3 regions of the Marinobacter excellens LAMA 842 genome follow, and region 3 is predicted to be linked to each of the others. Evidence: predicted binding sites of a transcription regulator. Region 3 holds the regulator's gene; each other region holds the start of a gene.
What was found. Region 3 encodes LexA, which represses DNA repair genes until DNA is damaged. Its sites were predicted from a motif close to CTGTNTNNNNANACAG; they were not measured.

Region 1 (4,925 bases), on a different contig from region 3:
AGCTCTCCGAATCGAGAGGGGGATTCAGTGATGGGTCGCCTGACCCTTAACGAACATCTCCCGGGCGTGGGCAATGGTGTGCTCTGTCATGTCTACGCCGCCCAGCATTCTTGCCACTTCGCTGATTCTTCCCTGGTCATCCAGCGTTTCAATGCGTGAATAGGTTGCGTCCTGTTCGGTGAATTTGCTGACGAACAGGTGCTGGTGGCACTGAGCTGCAACCTGGGGCAAGTGAGTGACACACAGCACCTGGCCGTTGCTGCCCAGAGACCGGAGCAAACGCCCGACCACCTCTGCTGTGCCGCCACCAATACCCACGTCCACTTCGTCAAACACGAGGGTGGGGGTGGTTGAGGTCTGGGCGACCACTACCTGAATGGCAAGGCTGATCCGAGACAGTTCGCCCCCGGAGGCCACCTTGGCCAGTGGGCGTGCGGGTTGCCCCGGGTTGGCGCTGACCAGGAACTCGACATCTTCCATACCGTGGGGGGCTGGTTCGTCATTGCTGTTGCGGCCCAGCTTGGTAACAAACTGTACGGCCGGCATGCTCAGCTGTGCAAGCTCCTGAGCAATTCGCTGATCCAGTTCCGCCGCTGCCTGCTCCCGCTTGGCCGTTAATTGCCCGGCCAGTTCATCAAACCGTTTGCGCAGGGATTGCTGCTCTGCCTCAAGCTGCTCGAGGCTGCCTTCGCCGCCATCCAGTTCTGCCAGTTCGTTCGACAGGCGTTGGTGCAGTTCCGGCAATTCCTCCGGTGTGATGCGGTGCTTTCGAGCCATCTGATAAATGGCGCTCAGGCGTTCCTCGACCTCGGTCAGCCGTGCGGGGTCTGCTTCGTAGTCTTCAACAAAATGCCGAAGGTTGTCCCCGGCTTCTGAAATCTGGATCTGTGCTTCGGTCAACATCTGGATGGTGTCAGCCAGTGCCGGCACATCCACTGGGAGTTGCTCCAGTTGCTGAAGTGCCTGACGCACCAGGTCGGCGGCACTGGTTTCGTCCTCAGTGCACAGCAGGGCAGCCTGATGGCTGCTATGCAGTACCACGTCGGCCTGGCTCAGCTGCGCTTGTTCCTGTTCAAGCGCTTCCTGTTCGCCATCGCCCAGGGCGAGCCGGTCCAGCTCCTCCACCTGGTACCGGAGCAGTTGCAGTTTTGCCTCCGCCTCGTCGGCGTTCTGGCGCCGCTGTTCCAGTTTCTGGCTGGTTCTATGCCAGGCTTTCCAGGCATCCCGGGTTTGCTCTGCCAGGTCTTCGGCGCCGGAGAATTCGTCCAGCAGTTTCCGATGAGTGTCTTTTTGCAGCAGTGACTGATGTTGGTGCTGGCTGTGAATGTCCATCAGCAAGCCGCCAAGGTCCTTGAGCTGGGAGAGTGGGCAGGGCTGGCCATTAATAAACGCTTTTGAACGACCATCCTTGCTGATGGTCCGGCGTAGGATGCAGTCGTCTTTGTCATCCAGTTCGTGTTCTTCCAGCCATTGCCGGGCAATCGGAATACGTGAGATGTCGAAGCTGGCGGTGATATCCGCTCGTTTTGCGCCGTGGCGCACGGCACCGGCATCTGCTCGGCCGCCCATGGCCAGGCTGAGGGCATCCAGAACAATGGATTTGCCGGCGCCGGTTTCACCGGTCAGGGCCGTCATGCCTTTGCTGAAATGCAGGTCGACCCGTTCGGCGATGGCGTAGTTGGAGACCATAAGTTGTGTGAGCATGCCGATAACCTCCGCTCAGGATTGGAGACTCTCTGAAAATTGTCTGGATACTGTTGATCTATACAGTTGCTGTGAATATATACAGGCTTTTTCCTGTTTGCAAACAATCGAATCGTGAAAATCTGAAAGAATGCATCGTTTGAGGTTGAAACCTGAGGGGTGGGCCCCATATCCGTTCGCAAAGTCGTATTTTCCTGCCTGTGCAAGGCGGGGCTCATTTAGCCGCAGGCCCTCGGGCCCAGGGAAAGTCATCAGGAGTTGTCATGAGTGCTGACGATAAGCGCAACGAACAAGTAGACGAGCTGAACGAGGCAGTAAACGCCACAGAAGAGCAGGGCGAAGCAGAAACCGCCGGTGCTGAAGAAGGTTCCGAACTGGAATTGCTGAAGGCGCAGTTGCAGGAATACCAGGACCAGGCGCTGAGGGCCCAGGCTGAGATGCAGAATGTGCGTCGTCGAGCCGAAATTGATGTGGAAAAGGCCCACAAGTTCGCTCTGGAAAAGTTTGTGAAAGAGCTTCTTCCGGTGGCGGACAGCCTTGAAAAGGCAGTGGAAAGTACTGAAGGACATGAAAATGCGGGTGAGCTGGTTGGCTCCATTCGCGAAGGCGTGGAAATGACTTTGGGCCTGTTCATGAACGGCCTCAAGAAATTCAACGTTGAACAGGTGAACCCGGTGGGTGAACCGTTCGATCCGCAACAGCACGAGGCGATGTCTATGGTGCCCGCGCCAGATGCCGAGCCGAATAGCGTGGTTGCCGTGGTGCAGAAGGGCTACCTGCTGAACGGTCGCGTGGTTCGTCCCGCCATGGTGGTTGTGGCTAAAGCCGAAGATGCACCAAAAATCGACGAGCAGGCTTGAAAAGCCGATTAAAGCGCCAATATAGCGATTAAACAGCGACAGTCAGGGCAAACCTCCCTGGGACAGCATTCAGAAAGATTTGGAGTGATTCGATGAGCAAGATTATTGGTATCGACCTGGGAACCACCAACTCCTGTGTGGCCATCATGGATGGCGACAAGGTAAAGGTTATTGAAAACGCTGAGGGTGATCGTACTACTCCCTCCATTATCGCGTACACCGACGATAACGAGACCCTGGTTGGTCAGTCCGCCAAGCGCCAGGCGGTCACCAATCCCCATAACACCCTGTACGCCATCAAGCGTCTGATCGGTCGTCGTTTTGAAGACGACGTGGTTCAGAAAGACATCAAGATGGTGCCCTACAAGATCACCAAGGCCGACAACGGCGATGCCTGGGTTGAAGTAAAGGGCCAGAAGATGGCGCCGCCCCAGATCTCTGCAGAAGTTCTGAAGAAAATGAAGAAGACTGCAGAAGACTACCTGGGCGAGAAGGTAACGGAAGCAGTTATCACTGTGCCGGCTTATTTCAATGACAGCCAGCGCCAGGCCACCAAAGATGCGGGCAAGATCGCCGGTCTGGAAGTGAAGCGGATCATCAACGAGCCGACCGCGGCTGCCCTGGCCTATGGCCTGGACAAGAAGAGCGGTGACCGCACAGTTGCTGTATACGATCTGGGTGGTGGTACTTTCGACCTCTCCATTATTGAAATTGCCGATGTCGACGGCGAGCATCAGTTCGAGGTTCTGGCCACCAACGGTGACACCTTCCTGGGTGGTGAAGACTTCGACCTGAAAGTCATCGAGTACCTGGCAGACCAGTTCAAGAAAGACAGTGGCATCGACCTGCGCGGCGATTCCCTGGCCATGCAGCGCCTGAAGGAAGCCGGTGAGAAAGCGAAGATCGAGCTGTCCAGCAGCCAGCAGACAGACGTGAACCTGCCGTACATCACTGCAGACGCGTCTGGGCCCAAGCACATGAACGTGAAGCTGACTCGCGCCAAGCTGGAAAGCCTGGTGGAAGACCTGGTTCAGCGTAGCCTGGAGCCCTGTAAAGTCGCCCTGCAGGACGCCGGCATGAAGGCGTCTGAAATCGACGAGGTTATCCTGGTGGGTGGTCAGACCCGTATGCCGCTGGTGCAGGAAAAGGTAAAAGAGTTCTTCGGCAAAGAAGCCCGTAAAGACGTGAACCCGGACGAAGCCGTGGCCATGGGTGCTGCCATCCAGGCGGCTGTTCTTTCCGGTGACGTAAAAGACGTGCTGCTGCTGGACGTAACCCCGCTGACCCTGGGTATTGAAACCATGGGTGGCGTGGCAACGCCGCTGATCGACAAGAACACCACCATCCCGACCAAAAAGTCGCAGACGTTCTCAACAGCGGATGACAATCAGACGGCCGTAACCATTCACGTGGTTCAAGGTGAGCGTAAGCAGGCTTCCCAGAACAAGTCGCTGGGCCGCTTTGACCTGGCGGATATTCCGCCGGCGCCGCGCGGTGTGCCGCAGATCGAAGTCACCTTCGATATCGATGCCAACGGTATCCTGAACGTGTCTGCCAAAGACAAGGCCACCGGTAAAGAACAGTCCATCGTTATCAAGGCCTCGTCTGGTCTGAACGACGACGAGATCGAGAAGATGGTTCGCGATGCCGAGGCCAACGCCGAGGAAGATCGCAAGTTCGAAGAGCTGGTTCAGGTCCGCAACCAGGGTGATGCCATGGTTCACGCCGTGCGCAAGACCCTGACCGAAGCCGGCGACAAGGTTTCTGACAGTGAAAAGGAGTCTATCGAGGCGGCCATCAAGGATCTGGAAGAAGCCCTGACCGGCTCTGACAAGGAAGCCATCGAAGCCAAGACTCAGAAACTGACCGAAGTGTCTTCCGAGCTGGCACAGAAGATGTACGCGGATCAGGCAGACCAGGCGCAGCAGGCTGGCGGGCAGGAAGGTGCCCAGTCTCAGGCGGCTGACGACGCGGTGGACGCCGAGTTCGAAGAAGTCAAAGACGACGACAAGAAGTAAATCCTAAGTACATCAGGTAGTTGGAAAACGCGGGGGTAAGCCCCGCGTTTTCCGCGTTATAGCAACAGGGTTTTAAGCATGGCCAAGCGCGATTATTACGAAGTACTCGGGGTCTCCCGGGACGCGGACGAGAAGGACATAAAGCGGGCTTACCGAAAGCTTGCGATGAAATACCATCCGGACCGTAACCCGGACGACAAAGACGCCGAGAACAAGTTCAAGGAGGCCAGCGAAGCCTACGAAATTCTTGCCGATGGTAGCAAGCGTGCGGCCTACGACCAGTTTGGTCATGCCGGCGTGGATGGCCAGGCCGGCGGTGGCTTTGGCGGCGGTGGTGCCAGCT
Region 2 (4,925 bases), on a different contig from region 3:
GCAGCAAACGCGGATTGCGCGGCTCATCGAAGTTGGCCACGTAACACCAGTCGTGGCTCTGCTGTTCGGTATCGACGTGGTGTTCCAGGTACCGGAGCATCATGGTGCGCTTACCCAAGCCATTGCGACCGACCGCATACACGTTATAACCACCGTGGGGCATGGCGAGCGCAAAACGAACCGCTTCCTGAGCGCGGTTCTGGCCAACAATCTCAGCCAGCGGCTCCAGTTGCCGGGTGGTTTTGAATGGCAGATCTTTGAGAACGCAGGCTTTGTAGAGCTGATGCAAGGGCAATGACTTCAAGTTCGATTCCCGTTGAGTTCGGTTTTGAGTAGTAACTGTCGCTCGCATTGTAGTGTTTGAGCTTCAAGCTGTCGCCTATCCGCGCCGCATTTATCGGAAGAGGCCGGATTCGTGACAATATGCCAACCGGGTCACAAATTCCCCCTTGGTCATTTTTCAGGCAGGCCGTCGATTACTACACTTCCATGCCCGGACGGATTCCGGATACAACAAGTACAATACGGGTGATGGTCAAAGCAATGACGAATTATTCCGCAGATCGCCGCATCAAGGATCGTTTTTCGGCGTCGTGTCTCAGGGTGCAACTCCGTGAGAGGGCGTTCTTTGGTCGCGGGAAGCAGCCAGTGGCGGTAACCTGCCTGGACCTCAATCGTTACGGTATGGCGGTGCTGTGCCCTCGGCCGGTAGACTCCGGCGCGCATTTGTTCCTGGATATTGAGGGTAAATACATCAGCGAGTCGCGCATTGATGCCCGAGTGGTGTCGTGCCAGCCGTTTCAGACGGGCTTCCGTGTGAGTCTGCAGTTCAGCTACTGTCTCGACAAGAAAGGCTACTCGAGAGCGATCGACAATGCGCTTTCCCGGATTGAGGGTTTTTACAACCGGTTCGCCAGTTAATCAGATCAGGCCAGCATCCAGGCTGGCCGCCACGTACATGCCCAGTTCCTCGCACTGTTGCTCGAATTCATCCCTGTAATCTCCCCTGCACAGCAATGGCTCCTGTATGCGTTTCCAGCGTAATCCGGTGGTGATGCTGTCGATGGCGCGGCGGGTGCCGGTGCCGTCGTGGCCGGCGCGGATGTAGTAGGCAAAGGGCAGGCCCTGGGTTTTCTCGAGGCAGGGGTAATAGCTTCGGTCGAAGAAATCTTTGAGGGCGCCGGACATGTAGCCGAGGTTTTCGGTGGTGCCGAGAATGATGGCATCGCAGGCGAGGATGTCTTCGGGGCCGGCATCCAGTGGGGCTTTTACCACCACTTCTACGGCTTCGATGTCGGGGTTACGGGCGCCTTTTTCAGTGGCGTTCCGGAGTTTCAGGGTATTCGGGGATGGGGCGTGGGCTACGATGAGTAGTCTCTTTTTGCTAGACATTTGCCGTCCGACTCCCTTCTTGCCGTTAACTCATGGAGCATGAGTTGTGGCAGGAACCCCCTCACGGGAAACGCTACGAGCACATCCATGTGCGCTTCGCTCCGGCCATCCATGGCCTACGAGATTCCCGTGAGGGGCTCCCTGCCACAACTCGCTAGGCTCCGAATATGCCGTCCAACGTATCAACGCCGCATAGAGCCGTATGAAGCGGGTTACAGCAACTCGCCGCTCGCTTCCGCTGGCGCTTCTGCCGCTTCCTTCTTCACCGGCTTCGGCATCAGTTTGTCACGAACCTTGGCTTCGATTTCGTTGGCGATGTCCATGTTCTCTTCCAGGAACTTGCAGGCGTTGGCTTTGCCCTGGCCGATTTTGTCGCCGTTGTAGGCGTACCAGGCGCCGGATTTGTCGACGAAGCCTTCTTTAACGCCCATGTCCAGCACTTCGGCCATGTGGTAGATGCCCTTGCCGTACATGATCTGGAACTCGGCCTGTTTGAAGGGCGGAGATACCTTGTTCTTGACGACTTTTACGCGGGTTTCGTTACCGACCACTTCGTCGCCCTCTTTGACAGCGCCAATGCGGCGGATGTCCAGGCGTACGGAGGAGTAGAATTTCAGGGCGTTACCACCGGTGGTGGTTTCCGGGCTGCCGAACATGACGCCGATCTTCATGCGGATCTGGTTGATGAAGACCATCAGGCAGTTCGCGTGTTTGACGTTACCGGTCAGTTTACGCAGAGCCTGGGACATCAGGCGGGCCTGGAGGCCGACGTGGCTGTCACCCATTTCGCCTTCGATTTCGGCTTTCGGTGTGAGTGCGGCAACGGAGTCGACGATGATCACGTCAATGGCGTTGGAGCGCACCAGCATGTCGGCGATTTCCAGGGCCTGTTCGCCGGTGTCTGGCTGGGAAACCAGCAGGTCGTCTACGTTTACGCCCAGCTTTTCTGCGTAGATGGGGTCGAGCGCGTGCTCGGCGTCGATGAAGGCGCAGGTTTTGCCAGCCTTTTGGGCTTCAGCAATAACCTGCAGGGTCAGTGTGGTTTTACCGGAGCTTTCCGGGCCGTAGATTTCAACGATCCGGCCGTAAGGCAGGCCACCAATACCCAGGGCCACGTCCAGCCCGAGGGAACCGGTGGATACCGCAGGAATGGCTTCACGGGGCTGATCGCCCATTTTCATCACGGCACCCTTGCCGAACTGGCGTTCAATCTGGCTGAGTGCTGCGCCGAGTGCTTTCTTGCGATTGTCTTCCATTGGTACCTGACCCTCATTTGCCGGAGCTACTGGGCCGAGACTGGGCCGACAGTAGCGAAATTCGAAGCGATGACACCGGAGGCATCCAGTGTTTTCCTGTATATTTGAACAGTATTAAAACATAAGGCTTCGCTGAGACCAACCCCTGCCCGGGTGAAAAACGTCACAGCGTTTTCAGAAACTCCGTAACCCCTTGCAGAACATACAAAACCGACTTGCGGCGTACCTGATCCCGGTTGCCATCAAAGCACTGCACGCTGGTTTCGATGCGGTCCGGGCCGGTGCCCCAGGCGAACCATACGGTGCCTACAGGCTTTTCATCACTGCCGCCGCCAGGGCCGGCAATGCCGCTGATGGCCACGGCTATGTCAGCGTCCGCAGCACGTATGGCACCGGCGACCATCTGGCGAACCACTGGCTCGCTCACCGCGCCATGCTCGGCGAGCACCGATTCTTCAACCCCCAGAATGGCCTGTTTCGCCTCGTTGCTGTAGGTCACCAACCCGGCCATAAGGTACGCAGACGACCCCGCCCGGTCAGTCAGCACTTTGGCCACCCAGCCGCCGGTACAGCTTTCGGCGGTGGCGATGGTTTTACCGTGCTCGACGAGCCATTCACCCAGCGTGTTTCCAGCGCTCTCCAGTTGTTGGTCAGAGGCCTGCATAACAATCTCCCTGTGTCTGTTGCCAAACCCTTCGTTTCATCACGGGCATTATTTTCTTACAATCCCCGCTTTCACCCAAAAGTACGATCAACCGGACAAACCCATGTCAGTAGCCCAGACCGATCTTTCCAAGCACACCCCGATGATGCAGCAGTACCTGAAGATCAAGCGGGAACACCCGAACGAGCTGGTGTTTTATCGCATGGGTGATTTCTATGAGCTGTTTTACGACGACGCCAAGAAAGCAGCGGAACTTCTGGACATTACCCTGACGGCCCGGGGCCAGTCCGGGGGCAACCCCATCCCGATGGCGGGCGTGCCTTTCCATGCGGCTGAAGGTTACATTGCCCGCATGGTGCGCGCAGGTCAATCCATCGCTATTGCTGAGCAGATTGGCGACCCGGCCACCAGTAAAGGGCCGGTTGATCGTCAGGTGGTGCGCGTGGTGACACCGGGCACCCTGAGCGACGAGGCGTTTCTGGAAGACCGGCGGGACAACCTGTTGGTGTCGATTTTCAGTCATAAGGAGCAGTTCGGCTTCGCGTCGCTGGACATCTCCAGTGGCCGGTTTGCGGTCGCAGAGCTGGAAAGCCTGGAAGCTCTGCAGGGGGAGCTGCAGCGCCTGCGGCCGGCGGAGATTCTGATCAGCGAGGACTTCCCTTACAGCGATGTGCTGGAGGGCTTCACCGGGGTTCGTCGCCAGGGCCCCTGGTTGTTTGAGATGGATTCCGCCCGGCGGGTGATTACCCAACAGCTGCAGGTTAAAGACCTGACCGGTTTTGGCTGTGAAGACCTGCACCTGGCGATCTGCGCCGCCGGCTGCCTGCTGCAGTACGCCCGGGAAACCCAGCGTACCGCCCTGCCCCACATCCGCAAACTGACCCGCGAGCGTCGGGAAGATGCGGTGATCCTGGACGCCGCCAGCCGCCGCAACCTGGAAATAGACACCAACCTGATGGGCGGCCAGCAGTACACCCTTGCCTGGGTAATGGACCGCACAGCCACGGCCATGGGCGCCCGGGAGTTGCGCCGTTGGCTGAACCGGCCGCTCAGGAATGTGGAGGTCGTGCGCCAGCGCCAGCAGGCGGTGTCGGCTTTGCTGGACGGCTTCCATTACGAGCCAATCCACGATCTGCTCAAGCAGGTGGGTGATATCGAGCGGATTCTGGCCCGAGTCGCGCTGCGCTCAGCCCGCCCCCGGGACCTCGCACGCCTGCGGGATGCGTTCCAGAGCTTACCGGGGCTGCAGGAGGCTCTAAAGCCCGTTAACTCACATCACCTGGTGAAGCTGGCCACGGTTATTGACGAATACCCGGAACTGGCAGACCTGCTGGAGCGGGCCATTATCGAGAACCCGCCCGTGGTGATCCGGGACGGCGGCGTGATTGCCGAAGGCTTCGACGAAGAACTGGACGAACTGCGCAACATCAGCGAGAACGCTGGCCAGTACCTGTTGGATGTGGAAACCCGCGAGCGCGAACGCACCGGCATTTCCACGCTGAAAGTGGGCTACAACCGGGTGCACGGTTACTACATCGAGATTAGCCGGGCCCAATCTGACCAGGCGCCGGTGGATTACATCCGCCGCCAGACCCTGAAAAACGCCGAGCGGT
Region 3 (4,925 bases):
TGGGCAGGATCTGGAACTGCGGCGAGCGAGAATCCTGTTTGTGGGTGCCCTGACGGAACCCTACCTGGACATAGAGGCAGTGCGCAGAGTAGACACTGTTGTTGCCGGTATCAGGCTTAGCGGCCCCGTGAACGCCCCTGAAACCGAGGTGTTCTCTGAACCTTCCATGCCCCAAAGCGATGCGTTGTCCTACATCATTCTGGGCCGTCCGCCCCAAGGCCGCGGTGATGACGGCCAGATGGCGCAGGCTGCGTTGTCGTTGGGGCTGACCCAGGCCAGCAGATTGACCCAGGGCATTGGAGACGAGCTGGGCATTCGCAATCTCACCCTGGAAACGGAAGGCTCCGGAGACGAGGCCGCGGTGGTGGCCAGCGGATACATTACCGATGAATTGAGCCTGAGGTACGGCGTCGGGATATTCGAACCGATCACCACGGTCGCACTGCGATATGATCTGGGCCGGTATTTCTATCTGGAGGCGGCCAGTGGCCTGGCCGCCTCGCTGGATATCTTCTACACCCGGGATTTCTGATCGATGGTTGTTAATCCAGGTTGAAGGTGGCGTTGACGCTGGCCTGGATTTCCCGGGGGGCGATACTGGAAACGGTGTCGCTGGCGGCTCTTGCTTCCGCCATCATCATGGGCATCGGGCGGTGGCCGCCATTGATGTTGATGGTTTTCACCTCACCACAGGTTTTGCCCAACTGTTCCGCCACAAAGGCACACCGGCTGCGGGCATCCTCGATGGCCCTGGCCAGTGCCTGACGTTGCAGGCGCTCTTCGTCGGAATGGAAGAACTGGTGTTCGCTCAGATGGTATTGCAGACCAGCCTTGTGGGCCTGTTCCAGCAGAGGGTTCAGGAGTTCAAGATTGTCGATGGAAAAGCTGACTGTCTGGCTTGCCACCGCCATTCGCTCCGGTTGTTGCCCACGCTCCTGAACCGGTAGTGACCGGGTATACAGGTTAACGTTGGCGTCTGAATAGTCCACCAGTTGGTCGCGCATGCCCTGTATCGCCTTGCGCCATTGCTCCATGGTCTCGGAAAGGCGATCAGAAGCCCGCTCTGGGAGGTTGTGCTCGGCACTGGCGGTAAATTGCAAACGGGCGCTGTCCGGAGTGTAGCGAACGCTGCCCTCCCCACTCAGGCTCACTTCGCCAGCGGAAACGGCCAGTGGTGCCAATGAAGCCACGAACACCGTTGCGGCCAGTGCTTTGGTGTATTTTTTCATCATCAGTCTCCTTGCTGGCCAAAGGCCATATCTTGGCTTTGCAGCCGCTCCAGTTTCCGAGCCCGGGCGGCATGCACAAAGTGGCTGAAAATCCGCCGGTGGCCGGTGTGATACAGCAGGTATTCCGGATGCCACTGAACCCCCATCAACCATTGTTGCCCGGTGTTTTCGATGGCCTGCACGAACAGGTCGTTGTCCAGTGCCGTTACCCTGAGATTCCGCCCCAGGTGTTTAATCGCCTGGCTGTGAATACGGTTCGCGCCAATCAGGGTGCTGTGCATCAGCCGGCCTATCCGGCTGTCCTGGACCAGCTGGACCGTTTGAAGGGGCAGCAGCAAAGGGCGGTGGCGGGTTTTCATTCGCAGCGGGGTCACGTTCTGGCACAACGACCCGCCATGAAAGACATTGATGAACTGGGCCCCACGGCATATACCCAGTACCGGAATGTCTATTTCCTCGGCTTGCTCAAGCAGCCTGAAGTCGGTTTCGTCCCGTTTCAGGTCGTATCTCGCGGTCACTTGTGGCTGTTGGCCATAGCGGTTGGGGTGTACGTGGGTGCCGCCAGAGAGGACCAGGCCATCGAGCAGGGAGACGTCCGTGCTGGATCCGGGGCGAATGTAGTGCGTGTGGGCGCCATGCAGCCGCAGGCCCAGATTGATCAGTCTGTGGGCGGTGCTGCGCCTGGCGGGGCCGCTGATGCCAATGGTGATCCCCGGCGATTCTGGTGCTTCTGAGATCTCAGACATAGCCGCGCTGTTTAAGCCATTGTTCCGTGGTGTCACGCCATGAGCGGGTGAGATTGCGAAAACTGAATGTCTGGGCTTCGCGGAACAGTTCCCTGAGTTCTTTCAGGTGCTCTGGATGGTTTGCGATCTGCTCCAGTACCACCCAGTCGTTCCAGACCGTGGAAAAATGCCATCGGGGGTTGTCGATATCGCAATCGGGTAACCGGTAGTGAAGCGTCGGCCGGCTCTTGATTCTCGGGTCGTCCACATAGTCGTGCAACAGCTCTGAATCCAGATGTGCAAACAGTGGCAGAAGGTCCAGGGCCTTGTTCCGCGTCGGGTTGAAGTTCAGGTAGTCTTTCATCAGCGAGGCCTGGTCGGGAGCATAATCTTCCGCCATCAGCATGTCCGTGTAACGGCTGCTCCAGGGCTCGATGTAAGTGGTAAATTTTCGGCTTATGTCAATCTGATGCCGGGATTTGAGCCAGTCATAAAGTGCCGCGAAGGCCTGCAGGTAGGTGACAATGGTTGCGGGTTCCAGGTCCGGCAGTTCGGGATTGAGTTGCAGGCCGAAAGCAAAATAAATCGCTTCCCGGCTGCCTTCCGCGCCAAGTTCGCGCAGCTCGTCTACCAGTTCTTCGATCAGGCCCAGTCTGGAAAAGGGCAGAGGTGGCCCGACAATCTCAAGAGGCACAATGCGTTCTGCGGCAAAATCGATAACATCCATGGCGTGGGTGCCCAGCTCGCGGATTGACTCGGGCAGGCGTTCGTCCGCCAGGTCAAGATCCTTCACAGGGTCAGAGTCCAGCTCAATGGTGAAGGTGCCGGCGTCAGTCTCCAGACGGCTGACATAACGCGACTCCAGCTCCGGGCTGCCCTTGAGCAGGCGGGCGACATGTTCGACCAGTTCATCGTAGCCCAGTCCGGAGAGCTCAATCTCCACGCCAACTCTACGCTCTTCTCCTTGATGATTACGAAGCCGCTCCGGCATCGCACAACGCTCTGTCGAATTCATTGGCACCTTGCATCCATATAATTCACGGACTTAAACCATAACACACCGATATGCAGCGGCCCGATTACATGACAGAAAATTTCAATCGGGCTTTACACTGGATAAAACACTGTATATAGTCAAATCACTGTATATAAAACCAGGATGAAAAACCCGGAGTACATGCATGAAGCTGACCGCGCGACAGTCCCAGGTGCTGGATATCATCCGGCGGTACGTAGACGAAACCGGTTACCCGCCAACGCGGGCAGAAATCGCTGCCGAACTGGGGTTTCGCTCCGCCAATGCGGCAGAGGAGCATTTGCGGGCCCTGGCCAGGAAAGGCGCCATCGAAATGGTGCCTGGTGCCAGCCGGGGGATTCGACTGCCGGAAGTGGAGCAGGACCCGGGGTTACCGGTTGTCGGCCAGGTTGCGGCGGGCAGCCCGATTCTCGCCCAGGAACACATTGAAGAGCACTGCACTTTGCAGCCGGAATTTTTCTCGCCATCCGCCGATTACCTGCTCCGGGTGCGCGGCATGAGCATGAAAGACATTGGCATTCTCGACGGTGATTTGCTCGCAGTACATCGCACTCAGGATGTTCATAACGGGCAGGTGGTTGTGGCCAGGGTTGGTGAAGAAGTGACGGTAAAACGGTTTCGCAGGGACGGCTCGAAGGTCTGGTTGATTGCGGAGAACGAAGAGTTCGCCCCGATTGAAATTGATCTGGCCGAACAGGAGTTGTTTATCGAAGGTCTGGGTGTGGGCGTGATCCGCCGATCAGATTTGCATTGATAACCAGCAATAAGAAACGATTAGCGCAGGTAGGTGAGCAATGGAACAGTTAAGCTTCACTCAGAACATGGCGTTCCAGCCGGCGGCCATCATGCCCGCCCGCACGGTGTCTACAGGAAAAGCACGGGCCACAGCCCTTCACTCATCGTCAGACGCCGGTCGGGGAACCAGGGATTTTGTCGGTAACGTGACGGAAATTATTCTTCCTGAAGGCCAGGTAGAGAATGTCCAGTTGCTGCTCCCTATGCTCACCCAGCTGAATCAGGAGAAGCGCTGGCTGGCCCTGATTGACCCGCCACAGTCCCTGGTTGGCAAGTGGCAGAAAATGCACGGTATTGTGGCCAGTGAGTTGCTGGTATTGCGCTCAACCAACGATTACTCCGCACAGCAGCTGGCTGAGCGGGCTTTGAGTGCTGGTACCTGTCATGCGGTGGTGCTCTGGACTAACAAGCTCGGGCGTTCAGCCTTTGAGTCCCTTCAAAAGGCTTCGGCGCAAGGTAGCAGCCACGGCGTGGTGCTGCGTCATCGGTAAAGGAGTTCAGTGGAGGGTGTATTGGGGCTGGGATTCGGCCAGATCATTGTCGTCATCGTCCCAGTCAATATCGTGTGCGATATTGCCAGCGGCCTCAATCCCTGCCGCAATCATCGCCTTGGCAACGCTCATGTCGCGGTCTTCCATCATTTCCCTGGCCTCCTGCGAGAAGGAAATGCGCACCAACGGCGCTGCGTCGTCATCAATGCGGCGCAAGGCGTAGTCGCCATTGGCAAGTTGTACGATTTCAAAAAACGATGGTGACATTCGTTCAACCTTTGTCTTGGTGTATTCGATTCGGTGCGGGAATTTAGCCAACAGGGTGGGGCTACCACTCGCTGTGTTGTTCCTCAAGCCGTTTGGCCAGTTCAGTCATGGCCGCCAGAGTCTTTCTAAGTGTGGCGGCGGAACGGTCCGGGCCCTGTTCGACGGAAACCGCAATGATATTCTCTTCCGTAACATTCTTGCGTGTGGTCGGAGGCTGGCTCAAAGCTGATTCAACCTGGTCAAGATGGTCCCACCAGCTTCCCGATGTCTCTGCCAGTTCTCTTAAAAGCCGGGTCTCGTGTACCTCGTAAGGAAACAGCGCTTCCAGTTCTGCTAATGTCTGCGGTTTTTCGGCTTTGTGCTGATGGTATCGGGCAATCAT

Region 1: the regulator LexA is predicted to act here: its motif matches at 1,774-1,789, upstream of recN (DNA repair protein RecN).
Region 2: the regulator LexA is predicted to act here: its motif matches at 2,745-2,760, upstream of recA (recombinase RecA).

Annotation. Positions count from the first base shown of each region.
Region 1 is NZ_LOCO01000001.1:91,672-96,596, reverse strand. Features, by position in the region: gene recN (DNA repair protein RecN) at 25-1,704, opposite strand; gene grpE (nucleotide exchange factor GrpE) at 1,968-2,564, shown strand; gene dnaK (molecular chaperone DnaK) at 2,657-4,582, shown strand; gene dnaJ (molecular chaperone DnaJ) at 4,661-4,925, shown strand, end outside.
Region 2 is NZ_LOCO01000006.1:59,509-64,433, reverse strand. Features, by position in the region: gene J122_RS07365 (Lon protease family protein) at 1-304, opposite strand, end outside; gene J122_RS07360 (PilZ domain-containing protein) at 544-921, shown strand; gene J122_RS07355 (flavodoxin family protein) at 922-1,392, opposite strand; gene recA (recombinase RecA) at 1,605-2,648, opposite strand; gene pncC (nicotinamide-nucleotide amidase) at 2,812-3,312, opposite strand; gene mutS (DNA mismatch repair protein MutS) at 3,416-4,925, shown strand, end outside.
Region 3 is NZ_LOCO01000007.1:25,190-30,114, forward strand. Features, by position in the region: gene J122_RS08150 (translocation/assembly module TamB domain-containing protein) at 1-532, shown strand, start outside; gene J122_RS08155 (SIMPL domain-containing protein) at 543-1,232, opposite strand; gene J122_RS08160 (gamma-glutamyl-gamma-aminobutyrate hydrolase family protein) at 1,232-1,975, opposite strand; gene J122_RS08165 (amidoligase family protein) at 1,968-2,969, opposite strand; gene lexA (transcriptional repressor LexA) at 3,136-3,744, shown strand; gene J122_RS08175 (cell division inhibitor SulA) at 3,785-4,276, shown strand; gene J122_RS08180 (hypothetical protein) at 4,283-4,543, opposite strand; gene J122_RS08185 (DUF6586 family protein) at 4,605-4,925, opposite strand, start outside.